2 regions of the Paenibacillus sp. S29 genome follow, and region 1 is predicted to be linked to the other one. Evidence: predicted binding sites of a transcription regulator. Region 1 holds the regulator's gene; the other holds the start of a gene.
The links. The regulator Rex, encoded in region 1, represses fermentation and respiration genes when NADH is low (regulators of the CRP and FNR family bind a similar motif). The targets are predictions, from matches to a motif close to TTGTGAAATATTTCACAA.

Region 1 (6,209 bases):
GAGCATCACGCCAGCAACTAGAAGAGGGATAATATTCACCCCAATAAAAACGAGAAATATAATAGTCACCGGCACTATGCCGATTAATGTTTCCTTGATCCATCTAGGCATTAGGCCATACCCCCATTTGCTGAGATTGACGTGGCAAAACGATAAACTTGGTCGCTTTACCTTCGCTGAGTCGGATATAGACATTGTTCGAATCCATGTCGGTATCAGCTTTGATACCCGTCTTTTTCTTTTTCATCTGCTCAACTGTAGATGAAATTTGAGTATACTTTTTATTTTCCATCGCTTCGGCTACAGGAAACATAGCCTCAGACCACCATTGATTCAGTGCTGAATTGGAACGATCTTCAATATCCAGCTTAATGGTACGGCTGCCAATGATGGTTTGTCCTTTTTGCTTAACCACATCGACTAATCCGGCCACATCCGCCTGTGGTTTGAGATCTAGTTTCAATACAACCTGATCCTGTTTAATATCTATTTGAGCGCTTGTCACGCCTGGATATTGAGAAACCAGTTTTTCCAGAGGACTTTGCATTGTAACCTGACGGTAAATGAACCATCCCCCAAATAGCAGCAAAGCTGCCAAAACTGCCGCCACAACGATAGGAACTGCACGCAATTTCAAACAACATCCTCCTCTCAAAATGTAAAACACAGAAGAAACGGGACGAATGTCAACAAACAACCAAATTGCATGATCTTACAGCGATCAGCAATTCTTTTTTCTATCATTTTTGTCTATCACTTATAAAATATAGTATATCATAACGTATATCTAATATCGAAGGCAATGTGTGGAGGAGTTGTGATGAGGCAAAATCTTTGGTTAAGGTGGAGGCGAGACGCTGAGCGTAGGATTTGATCTTACGATCGCTGTTGCCACCCGATTTTTCTCGATTATATTCTTACGGAGAAAATCCGGCGGCAAGGCGAACGCTCCGCTTCTCCAGATTCAAATCCTCCACTCCGTACTGTCCGCCATAAAGATGAATTTGCCCTAGGAGAGAAGATGGATAGGTAAAGATGCTTCACTGGTTTTCAGCCCATTATACGGCATAGCAAGACTAAAAGACGTAAATACGAATTTCATCGCATTTACGTCTTTTTCTTAAGCTTTCAATTATTTACTAGTCATTCATTCCACATCTGCTAATCCTCAACCAGCTAGTTATTGGGCAAAGTATATTTTACACCCGTCGCTACCCCATCTGAGAAACGATAAAAGCTGTAGTAATGATGACTTCCATCATCGTAAAACAACTGCCACACATATTCGCCATTGAACACACTCGGCTGAAGCCTTACAATTTTTACACCTGGAAGCTGCTGCTGAATTATTGCCGTCATTTTTTGCTCATCGACTCCATTCTTCAGCAGTTCGGTGTGAACACCGCTATTATCTGCGGCAGGTACGTTAGGTTGTCCTTCCACTTTTTGAAAAGGAACCCACACCATTATATTTTCATTCTGTGCATTTTTCCCTTGAACCACCCAATATACCTGATCCCACACAGACTTCCATGTTTGAGTCGTGCTAACCAGACCACCTGATTGCTTGGCCTTAATGATAGCGGCATTTTTCTCAGCCACCTGGTCTTGAGTAACATAGGAATAATACCAGAAAATGCTGACCAGGATCAGTATTACGGCCAAAATGGCGACCGCTATCCACTTTTTCTTATTTTTCAAACCCGTGCTTCCTCTCTAAGGGGATGTGACACCTGAATTAGCGCGACAGCAGCCCTTCAAAGGCGGCTTGTGCCTCATGTTTGATGCGTTCCTCGTCCATAGTCAGGCATTCGCCGTTTTTCACAACCTGACGACCGTCTACCCATACGTGAACCACGTCTTTGGCGCTTGCTGAGTATACCGCATGGGAAATAAGATCTGTACGCGGCAAGAAATGTGCCTGATTCAGATCCAGCGCGATAAAGTCAGCCTTGTTGCCTGCTGCCAACGCTCCTACTTCTTTTAAACCAATTGACTTTGCACCGTATTCTGTTGCCAGACGCAGCGCTTCACTCGCAGGAACTGCCGTAGGGTCACCAGATACACCCTTGTGAATAAGTGCTGCCAGACGCATTTCCTCGAACATATCCAGGTTATTATTACTGGCAGGACCATCCGTTCCGAGAGAAACGGTAACCCCTGCACGCAGCAATTCAGGCACTCTTGCCACACCACTTGCCAGCTTCAAGTTGCTACCTGGGTTGTGCGAAACCGCTACACCACGTTCAGCCAGTAAAGCTATTTCTTCGTCATTCAAATGAACGCCATGGGCAACAAGCGAAGGACGGGAGAAAAAGCCAAACTTATCCAAGTGTGCAACTGGACGCAAACCGTAGTCACGTACGTTTTGCTCCACTTCGGCGATCGTCTCAGACATGTGCGTATGCAGCGGCAAATCCAGATCATGCGCAGCTTGTACGAATTTTTCAATAAACGCAGGTGGACAGGTGTATGGCGCATGCGGTGACATCATCGTTGTAATACGCCCGTCTGCTTTACCATGCCAGTTACGCGCAAAAGTTACGGCCTCAGCCAGCTTGATTCGCTGTTCTTCCTCCGAACATAGTCCAATTGCTCCACGCATCAGACTTGCACGAATACCTGACTCTTCAGCCACACGAGCCACCTCATCCATATGATCGTACATGTCCAGGAAGGTCGTTGTTCCACCTTTCAGCATTTCCAGCACAGACAACGACGTACCCCAGTACACGTCCGTAGATGTAAACTTGGCTTCCATAGGCCACATTTTTTCCTGAAGCCATACTTGAAGTGCCAAGTCATCTCCATGCCCACGCAGCAGAGACATCGCCGCATGACCATGAGTATTAATCAGACCAGGTAAAAATAAAAGCCCCTTACCATCGATCGCTTCCGTCTCTTCCTCACCCGAAGGCAAAGTCTCGCCAATGTAAGTAATGCGGCTATCTTCCACAATCATAAAACCATGGATTACCCCAGCTTCTGGTCCATTTACGGCAAAAGAGCCGTTTTTAATCATCCATTTATTCACTGTCATATTGTGTTTCTTCCTTTCCGTCCTCCAAATAATAAGCGAGGCTAAGCAAATCAGTTGTAAAGTCTGTGGCATGAATCCGAATGTTGGCCGGTGCCTTGAGAGTAGTCGGTGCAAAGTTCAGGATCGCTCCAATTCCGCTCTCAATAAGCCTGTCAGCCACGTGCTGTGCTTCAAAATCAGGTACGGTAATAATCCCGATTCGAATGTTTTTTTCTCTCACAGTCGCTTCCAGTTCATCCATCGGTTGCACGACCAATGTATTGATCTTGGTCCCTACCTTATCCGGAAACGCATCAAATACCGCTACAATCTTCATATTGTCTTTTAAATAAGCGTTATAATTCGAAAGGGCTTGCCCCAGATTACCTGCTCCGACCAATACTACATTAATTTGCTGATCGATTTTCAGGATATGGCGTATTTTCTCAATTAGATAAGAAACATCATAACCGATACCCTTCCGACCAAAATCTCCAAAATAGGCGAGATCTTTACGGATTTGGGCCGGGTTCAAATCTAGCCTCTGTCCCAACTCTTGAGAAGAGACCGTAGCCACCTCCCGTTTGTGAAGTGCATTCAGATAACGTAAATATACGGGTAACCTCCGTACGACAGCCTCTGAAATTTTATCTGATTTCATACTTGCTCCCCCTAATTGTAACGAACATACTTAGTGTCCGTCCGTTATGCCTCGGTCTCCGGGGCGGATTGGAGCCATTCGGCGATGCGGGGCACCATTTGCTCCGATGGCATATGCTCCATTTTTGGTCCCGGTAACGAGTACAAAAAGTGCTTTCCGTAATAGGATTCGATCACACGCGTATCGTAAACGATAACGACCCCGTGGTCGCTCGCTGTACGAACCAACCGACCAAATCCCTGTTTGAAGCGAATGACCGCTTGTGGTACAGACAGCTTCATAAATGGATTCTTCTTCTGCTGCTGGAGCAGCTCGCTTTTTGCCTCCAGCAACGGGTGATTCGGCGGTTGAAATGGCAAGCGAACAATGGCCAGACAAGTCAGAGCCTTCCCCGGAATATCGACGCCTTCCCAGAAGCTGCTGGTTCCCAGCAATACAGAAGCTTTGGCTTCCTGAAAACGGCGGGTTAACTTGCTGCGACTCCCACTGTCCACACCTTGTCCCAGCACAGTAATTTCGCTGGATGCTAAGGCCTCTTTAAGCGGCTCATACACTTGCCGGAGCATCCGATAGGAAGTAAACAGAACGAGCATTCTCCCCCGCGTCGCCTGAGCAGTCGCTCCTAGAGAGCTAACGAGCATATCTACAAAGTGTGCATCTCCTACACTGCCCTTCACGCTTGGGAAATCCCGTGGAATGACCAGCAACACCTGATCCCTGTAATTAAAGGGTGACGGGAGCTGCGAAGTCATCAGCCGCTCTTGATCTGCGGCTTCCTGCAAGCCGAGCTGATCGATCATGTACTGAAACGACTTATCTACCGATAAGGTAGCAGACGTCAGAATAATGCTTCTTTTTTTGTCAAAAAACATTTCTTTCAACTGGCGGCTCACATCGACGGGCACCGCATAAAATTGTAATGATTTACTGCGGAATTGCCCACTCGCTTCGAGCCAGTATACGGTTGTTTCATCATCGAGTCGCATAAAAAAGCGCAAATTTTCTCGAATCCCCGCCAGATCCTTGAGCAGACCCGTGATATCTGTAATAAGGCTATCCGCCGCATAATCGTCATGTTCTTCCTTGACGTCCAGCATCAGCTTGTCGCCCTTGCGCAAAATTTCACTCATCGTTACATATAGCTGATTTTCCAAAGCCCCCGCCTGATCCCACTTTGCAGGCTTGGCTGAAGGTTTGAGACGGGAAGAAAACTGTCCTGTTTCACCCGGTGTCGCATCGCTTCGTTCTGGCAACATGCCAAACAGCTTGTCGCTTAGCAGGTCCCAAGTTTCCTTAACCTCTAACACGAGCGGATACATCTGATCGATGGTTGAGGCCCAATCCGTCGACTTCTCGTGCCCCGATTTCGCCAACTGTTGACGAAGTGAAGGCAGTTGTCCATTCTTGCTGTCTTTGAACAGTCGCGTCAGTGTATGCACGAGTGTGAAATATTTCATATGCATACCTAGGTGCTTACCAGCTACTTCCTCCAGGTGATGGGCTTCATCAATCACCAGATGTTCATAGCTCGGCAACAACTGGTGACTAGCTTTGACGTCTGTAAACAACTTAGAGTGATTCGTAATAACAACATCCGCTATCCCTGCTTCATGGCGTGCACGATGATAATAGCATTTGCGGAACCATGGGCAAGAACGACCAAGACAGGACTCTGAATCACTCGCCACCGTTTCCCAGAAATCTCCACCACGGTTGCTCAGATTCAGTTCTTCATCATCACCGGTTTCTGTTAGTGTCAACCAGACGATCATCTGAGCAGCTGTAATTAAATCTTCCTTCGGTGTCGCGAAGTCTCTTCTGTTTATTTTATGTTCAAACTTACGCAGACACAAATAATGTCCCCGACCCTTGAAAATAGCAGCCCGGAACGGAAACGGAATCACCTTGGTCAGCATCGGAATGTCGCGCTCGCGTAATTGCTCCTGCAGGTTGATCGTATGTGTACTTACCATAACTCTCTGTCCTTTTTTCACACTGTGATACAGCGATGGGAGCAAATAGCCGAGGGACTTCCCTGTTCCTGTACCTGCTTCGATCAGTAGGTGCTTGTCTTCACTCAGTGCCTGATTTACACCCTCAATCATCTGTATCTGCGCCTCGCGCTCCTCATATTGGCTCAAGGATGAACGCAAATTGTCCCGCACATCATCCATGTACTCCTCAAAGGAAACACCTGACAGTGGATTCGGGTCATCTTCTCTACGCGGAGCAGCTAGCTCCGTCCAATCTTCCACTTTTAGCGCAAGCTGACGAAAAAACTGATGTCCCTCCAGATCCTGAATAGGATCAAGCTCTTTCTCTTCACGCACCCCATCAAGAAACCATCCAAGGTCACTGTCTTCCTCTGCAAACAAATCGCTAAGCCGCTGTATCGTTATCAAAGGTAATGCTTGAAGCTCACCCAGACACTTTAAAAACACCTCAGCCGTAGCCAACGCGTCGCTGTCTGCTTGGTGAGGGCGATCATGCGCCAGCCCAAACTCAGAAGACACAAAACCCAACTGATAC
Region 2 (6,209 bases), on a different contig from region 1:
TCCCATATCCGACAGTCGATCAGAGGTTAACACATTGGCACGCTGTCTGCGTCCTTTGCCTTCCCACCATAATCCCTGACTAATCACTGTACCGGGCAGCATTAGATCGGTGACTTTCGCTTTCAGCTCATACGTCCCCCGATCATTCCATACGGTAACCGGGTCCCCATCCGCGATGTCCCTTGTCTGAGCATCCTCCGGGTGAATTTGTAGCAAGGGCTCCCGCTCCAGTCGCTGATGCTTGGGCAAGTTAGCGAAAGTAGAATTCAGAAAATTATGGTTTGGCGGTGAAATAAACATTAATGGATACCGCTCGTCCGCTTGCGGTCGATGCTCTCCGTCGTACCCTTCAATCAGCGGCACATAAGAAGGCATCGCGGGCAGACCTGCTTGTTTCATTTTTTCCGAATACAACTCAATCTTGCCTGAAGGCGTGGTTAAACGATCCAAATAAGTAGCCTTTGGCGTCATATCGAGCTTTACAAAAGGTGACTTCTTTAAGGCTTCCAAAGTTACACCGTTGAGATAAGGGTTCGTTGAATTATCAAGCGCGCCCACTATCATGTCCTCTTCACTTTCCGTAAAGGCAGCTTCGTCAAAGCCCATAGCCCGTCCAAGCAGGCTAAATAGCTCATAATTGCTTTTGCTTTCCCCGAGTGGAGCAATGACGGGTTCCTGCATCTGAACATAGTGATGCCAGTAGGATTTATATAGGTCTGTACCTTCAAAGGAAGACGCTGCAGGCAGCACAATATCGGCATAACGGGCCGTATCCGTAAGAAACAGGTCATGAACGACTGTGAACAAATCCTCTCGTCCGAATCCTTCAGTCACCCGTTCCGAATCGGGGGCTACAACTACCGGGTTACTGCAGTATACGAATAACGCCTTAATCGGCTGTTCCTTCTGTAGCAGCGCTTCTCCGATCCGATTCATGTTGATCACCCGTGCATCCGGATTCTGTCGCAGATCAGGACGCGCCAGATTGGCGCCGTTAAACTTGCCATAAGCGCCATTAGAGCGTGACGCTCCCCCGCCGTGCTTCAGCCATTGTCCAGTGAGCGCAGGCAAGCATGTAACCGCACGTACGTTCATACCGCCATTATCATGATGCTGAAGCCCATTGCCGATATTGATATACGCTGCTCGCGCAGTTCCGTACATTTCCGCCAAACGGATGATATCCGCTTCCGGTACGCCGGTAATCCGCGAAACTCGCTCTGGTGTATATGTCTTAACATGCTCGCGCAGTTCCTCATGGCCTACCGTGTAGCGATGTAAAAACTCGTCGTCCGTCAGTCCCTGAGCGAACAGCACATTCATAACACCCAGCGCGAGCGCCGTATCCGTCCCCGGATATAACGGAATGAACCAATCCGCCCATTGCGCCGTCCGGTTGCGATGAACGTCAATAACGACCACCTTAGCACCTTTTTTACGTGCTTTCTCAGCCAAAACGACCTGATGCATGTTCGTGCTAATGACATTTCCACCCCACACAATAATGAGGTCTGCATCCTCCGTGTCCTCCGGGCTGGTGCCGCCCTTAAAACCCATAACGGACGCCCAGCCTTCATTCCCTGCCACGCTACATATCGTCTGATCCAGTTGGCTTGAACCCAGCGCATTAAAAAATCGGCGGTCCATTCCATCCACACTCAATACGCCCATATTGCCATAAAAGCTGTAGGGAAGAATAGATTCCGGTCCGTCCATACGTATCAGCTCCTTGAACCGACCTGTAATGGTATCGACTGCCTCCTCCCAGCTAATACGTTCAAATTTCCCTTCTCCTTTGGGGCCTATACGTTTCAACGGATAGAGCACCCGATCAGGATCATATACCCGCTCCGTCATATTGCGAACTTTGTTACAAATAGCCCCTTTGGTAATAGGATGATCCGGGTTCCCAGTCACCTTGACTATCTTTCCATTTTCCTTGTGAAGTAGGAGCCCACACGTATCCGGGCAATCTAACGGGCATACAGCTGGAAAAATACCGTCCTGCTGCTCCGTCATCCGCTGCCCCATTTGTAAGTCTTGTTGAAGCGTGGCCTCAGGAGGCGCGCTATTACGATGATCCATAGTGTTGATGCTCCTTTCCGTTACCGTTTCCAAAAATTACACTGATCTTATCATATCCACAGCTTTGGCCTATGGCAAGAGAAGGATTTTCCCACACAGCCGCTCTCCAAAATATTAAAAAATCCGTCTGCTGCATAGAGCAAAACGGATTTTTTTAGAATCATAATTTTTTTCAACATCCTGTTTCATCATATCTTACCGAGGGTAAAAGAGATCAAGGCATTATGGGACGAGAGCACACTCATCCTCCATGCCAAATCATGGACCACTCCCAAAAAAATCCGCCATGACAGGTTTCGTTCCCCCGGGCCTGTCATGGCGGATTTGCTTTGTTCATTGCTGTTTAAAGTACCGTAATTAAGCAGGACCACTCAACGGATTTGATGTGCAACCGAAGAAGTAGTTGGAGATTCATTCGCTGGAAGTGCGTTGGTTTGAGGCTTTTTCAAATAGGCCAACCAGTAGGCTCCAGCCACAAACAGGCTACCTCCTACCAAATTCCCCAGCCAGACCGGAATGAAGTTCATAACATAATCTGCCCACGAAAAGTGGCCTGCAAAAATAGCCGCCGGAATGAGAAACATATTGGCAACAACGTGCTGAAATCCAATAGCGACAAAGGCCATTGTTGGAAACCAAATGCCCATAATTTTGCCACCGATAGAGTCTGTGCTATATGCCAGCCATACAGCCAGTGCTACGAGCCAGTTACATCCTATACCCGATATAAAAGACTGCAAAAAGCTTTCATGTAGCTTATGTCCTGCCATATCCACCACTTTGTCCAGATAAGGGCCCGTTTCTGTCAAACCCAGCACATGCCCAAAGAAAAATGCAACGAATAACGCACCTGCAAAATTACTGAGCGTAATAATCGCCAAGTTACGAAGCAAGGCTCCTGTCTTAATCCGTCCTGCCCATCTCGCCAAAGGGACCGCCATCATATTGCCGGTCAGCAATTCTCCGCCGGCGATCAAAACTAATACCAGACCTACGGGGAACACCGCAGCTCCAATAAAGGTGGCAATGCTTCCCCATTCTTTAGGCGCACTTGCAATAACACGTATATCCAGCAAAAAACCGAGTGCAATAAATGCACCTGCCAAAAATCCCAGTACCACCGCCACAGTCCACGGGTTGTTCGCCTTGGCCACTCCTGTTTCCACCGTCTTTTCAGCAATTTGCCCCGGTTTATAGCTCGCCATATGTCCCCGCTCCTTTAATATCTTTTTACTAAAATATTCTTCTTTCATATTTTATTTAAAATCAGTGATTATGTTTGTGAAAAAAATCACTTTCTCAACTATAAAAAAAACAGCCCTTGGAAAAAGGACTGTCTTTCTGTATTATTACATCTACTGCGCTACTACGCGCTTTACATTTAGTTGTATTCTTCCTTTTCAACTGCTCTCAAGAACCAAATAACTCCACCGAGGCCTACCAGGGCCACGACTACAAGAAAAAGGATATAAAACAAATCCATAAGCTACTTACCCCCTAATCCTTATGCTACTCTATATTGTACTATAAGGATTCGTCCGTACGTCTCAGATTGTTGACAAACTTATGAACAATGTCACAGACAAATCTAATTATACAGTAACTGGGTTCCGTTCGGATATTGTAGGCAATGCTTGCAAGCCTGCTGCATTCAGGAAATTCCAAGGCTTGTTATAATGCGGCTGGAAGAAGAAATCGACAAAGGCCAACTGGTCAATGGTCATATGATTTTGAATGGCTACGGATAGTGTGTTAATGGATTGCGTCAAATCCACCTTCGACATAATTTGAGCCCCCAAAATTCTTCGTGTCTCCTGCTCATATACCACTTTCAGTAATACCTTTTCGGAGGTTGGCATAAATTCAGGCCGGTAGCTGTCCTCAATGGTTACAGCTTCTACAGTCATGCCTTCGTCCGTTGCCGCCGCTTCCGTCAAGCCTGTTCCTGCGATATTGTCTTCGTAAATTTTGATACCCGAAGTTCCTTGGGTTCCCATGTAGGCAATCGTTGGTTGTACCAGATTACGTGCTACCAGCGTACCCATACGAACTGCGTTGGTTGCCAAAGGGATATAAGCCGTTTTACCTGTCGGATTATAGCGGATTGCACAACTATCACCTGCTGCAAACACGTCCGGGCAGCTACTTTGCATATAGTTATCCACAATGATCGCACCGTTAGGCAACATATCTACCTGACCTTTGAGCAGATCCGTTTGAGGTCGGAAACCGATGCAGAGAATAACAAGCTCTGTTTCATATTCTCCTTTAGAGGTCACGACTTTACTCACCTTACCGTTCGTACCCTCAAAACGACTCACCGTTTCGCCAAGTACCAGCTTAATGCCATGTTCCTTCAGGGAACTTTCAATCCGGTCTGTATACTCATGGTCCAAATACTTATTCAATATACGATCAGCACTGTCGATCAGCGTTACGTTTTTACCGTTCATTTGGAAAGCTTCTACCAGTTCAACACCAATGTATCCAGCCCCGACGACTGTAATGTTCTGTACGTGCTGGGCTTTCTCAATGATATCATTGGAATGATTATAGTTTTTACAGAGCAAAATATGATCAAGTTCAATGCCCTCCAGCTTTGGAATAATGGGCCATGATCCTGTGGTCACAATCAATTTATCAAATGTGTCTGTAAATTCTTCACCTGTTTGGAGATTACGTGCATGCAGCGTCTTGCCTGCCGTATCCACACTCGTTACCTCGTGAAGCATCTTGGTCACTACACCCAAGTCAGACAGTTGATCTGGAGACGAATAAAACAGGCCGTGTGGATCTTTAACGACACCACCTACATACAGGGCAATACCACAAGATAAAAATGAAATATTATCATTACGCTCGTAAACGGTAATTTCTGCATCTGGATAACATTTAGCTGTGTTGACGATAGCTGCCGTGCCTGCGTGTGTACATCCGATAACTGCTACTTTCATGTAAAATTCCTCCTTGGTGTGTGGGCATAAAATGTATAATAATTGTGAATAGTTTCACGTAAACAGCTCGTTTGCGTTTGTGATTTATTTCACTTCATGCGCTTATTATAGTGTGATATTTTTCACATTACAATAGCTTTTCGTGATATTCACAATTTGTCCACATTTAAAAAAGAAAGGATATACAAAATCAACGGTTTGCTGAAATATTTTTTTGCTCCATTCAGTTTTCCCTGTAAGCCCCCTGATTATGCCCTTGGAATCGACTTTCACATGATGCGCCCCCCTTAAACAAATGCACATGTAGAGAACAAAAAAAGGTCCGTTTCCCGGAGACACGCAGGAAATCAGACCTTTTTAAACATATACTTTGGAGTTAAGGCAAAGCTACTATAACAATTGCTCAATGGCTGCTTTCATCGCTTCTGGTGACTCCTTCGGTTCAAAACGACCCACAGGTACACCTTCACGATTCACAATGAATTTCGTGAAATTCCACTGAATTGTTCCATCTTCCTGTTCTCCAGGCTGTTGCTTTTTCAAATATTCAAACAGAGGCGCTGTATCCGGTCCGTTGACGTCCACTTTGGCGAATACCGGGAAACTAACCCCGTAATTCAGTTGGCAAAATTCAGCCGCTTCCTCGCTGCTGCCCGGCTCCTGACCGCCAAATTGGTTGCAAGGAAAGCCTAATACAACTAATCCCCGATCCTTATATTCATCATAAAGCTTTTGCAAATCCCCATATTGCGGGGTAAGTCCACATTTACTGGCGGTATTCGCAATAACCAGCACCTTACCGGTGTAAGTATCCAGAGAAACCTCCTGATTCGCTGGTGTTACGGCATTATGTGAATAAACAGACATACAGCATCCTCCTTCGTGTCGCTTGGTTTAGGTTACATAACCTATTTTAACCAAAACGTGACGGACATGCCAACATCCGCAGATCCTTTACCGTGATGCCATCACTTCGAGTCTGCGTTCTTCACGTTCGGAAGCGGACATTTTTGGGCAAGCATAACAATACCGCTGGCCTCCACCTGTCTTGTAATATTGGCAACAGGACGGTTTCATGTAGGTATTTTCACCGGGGCGGTAAGGATTGTCCAATTCAATGAGACGAACCGTAAACGGATTTCTTTTACGTCCGAATACCTCTCCCTTCAG

Region 2: the regulator Rex is predicted to act here: its motif matches at 3,365-3,382, upstream of ACL9RM_RS02335 (formate/nitrite transporter family protein).

The regions. Positions count from the first base shown of each region.
Region 1 covers NZ_JBMOUI010000002.1:367,591-373,799, reverse strand. The annotation lists gene ACL9RM_RS04780 (AAA family ATPase) at 1-111, opposite strand, end outside; gene ACL9RM_RS04775 (hypothetical protein) at 104-637, opposite strand; gene ACL9RM_RS04770 (DUF5590 domain-containing protein) at 1,177-1,701, opposite strand; gene ACL9RM_RS04765 (amidohydrolase) at 1,739-3,040, opposite strand; gene ACL9RM_RS04760 (redox-sensing transcriptional repressor Rex) at 3,027-3,680, opposite strand; gene dinG (ATP-dependent DNA helicase DinG) at 3,725-6,209, opposite strand, start outside.
Region 2 covers NZ_JBMOUI010000001.1:499,093-505,301, reverse strand. The annotation lists gene ACL9RM_RS02340 (molybdopterin-containing oxidoreductase family protein) at 1-2,085, opposite strand, end outside; gene ACL9RM_RS02335 (formate/nitrite transporter family protein) at 2,457-3,290, opposite strand; gene ACL9RM_RS02330 (FAD-dependent oxidoreductase) at 3,678-5,039, opposite strand; gene ACL9RM_RS02325 (glutathione peroxidase) at 5,430-5,906, opposite strand; gene ACL9RM_RS02320 (hypothetical protein) at 5,994-6,209, opposite strand, start outside.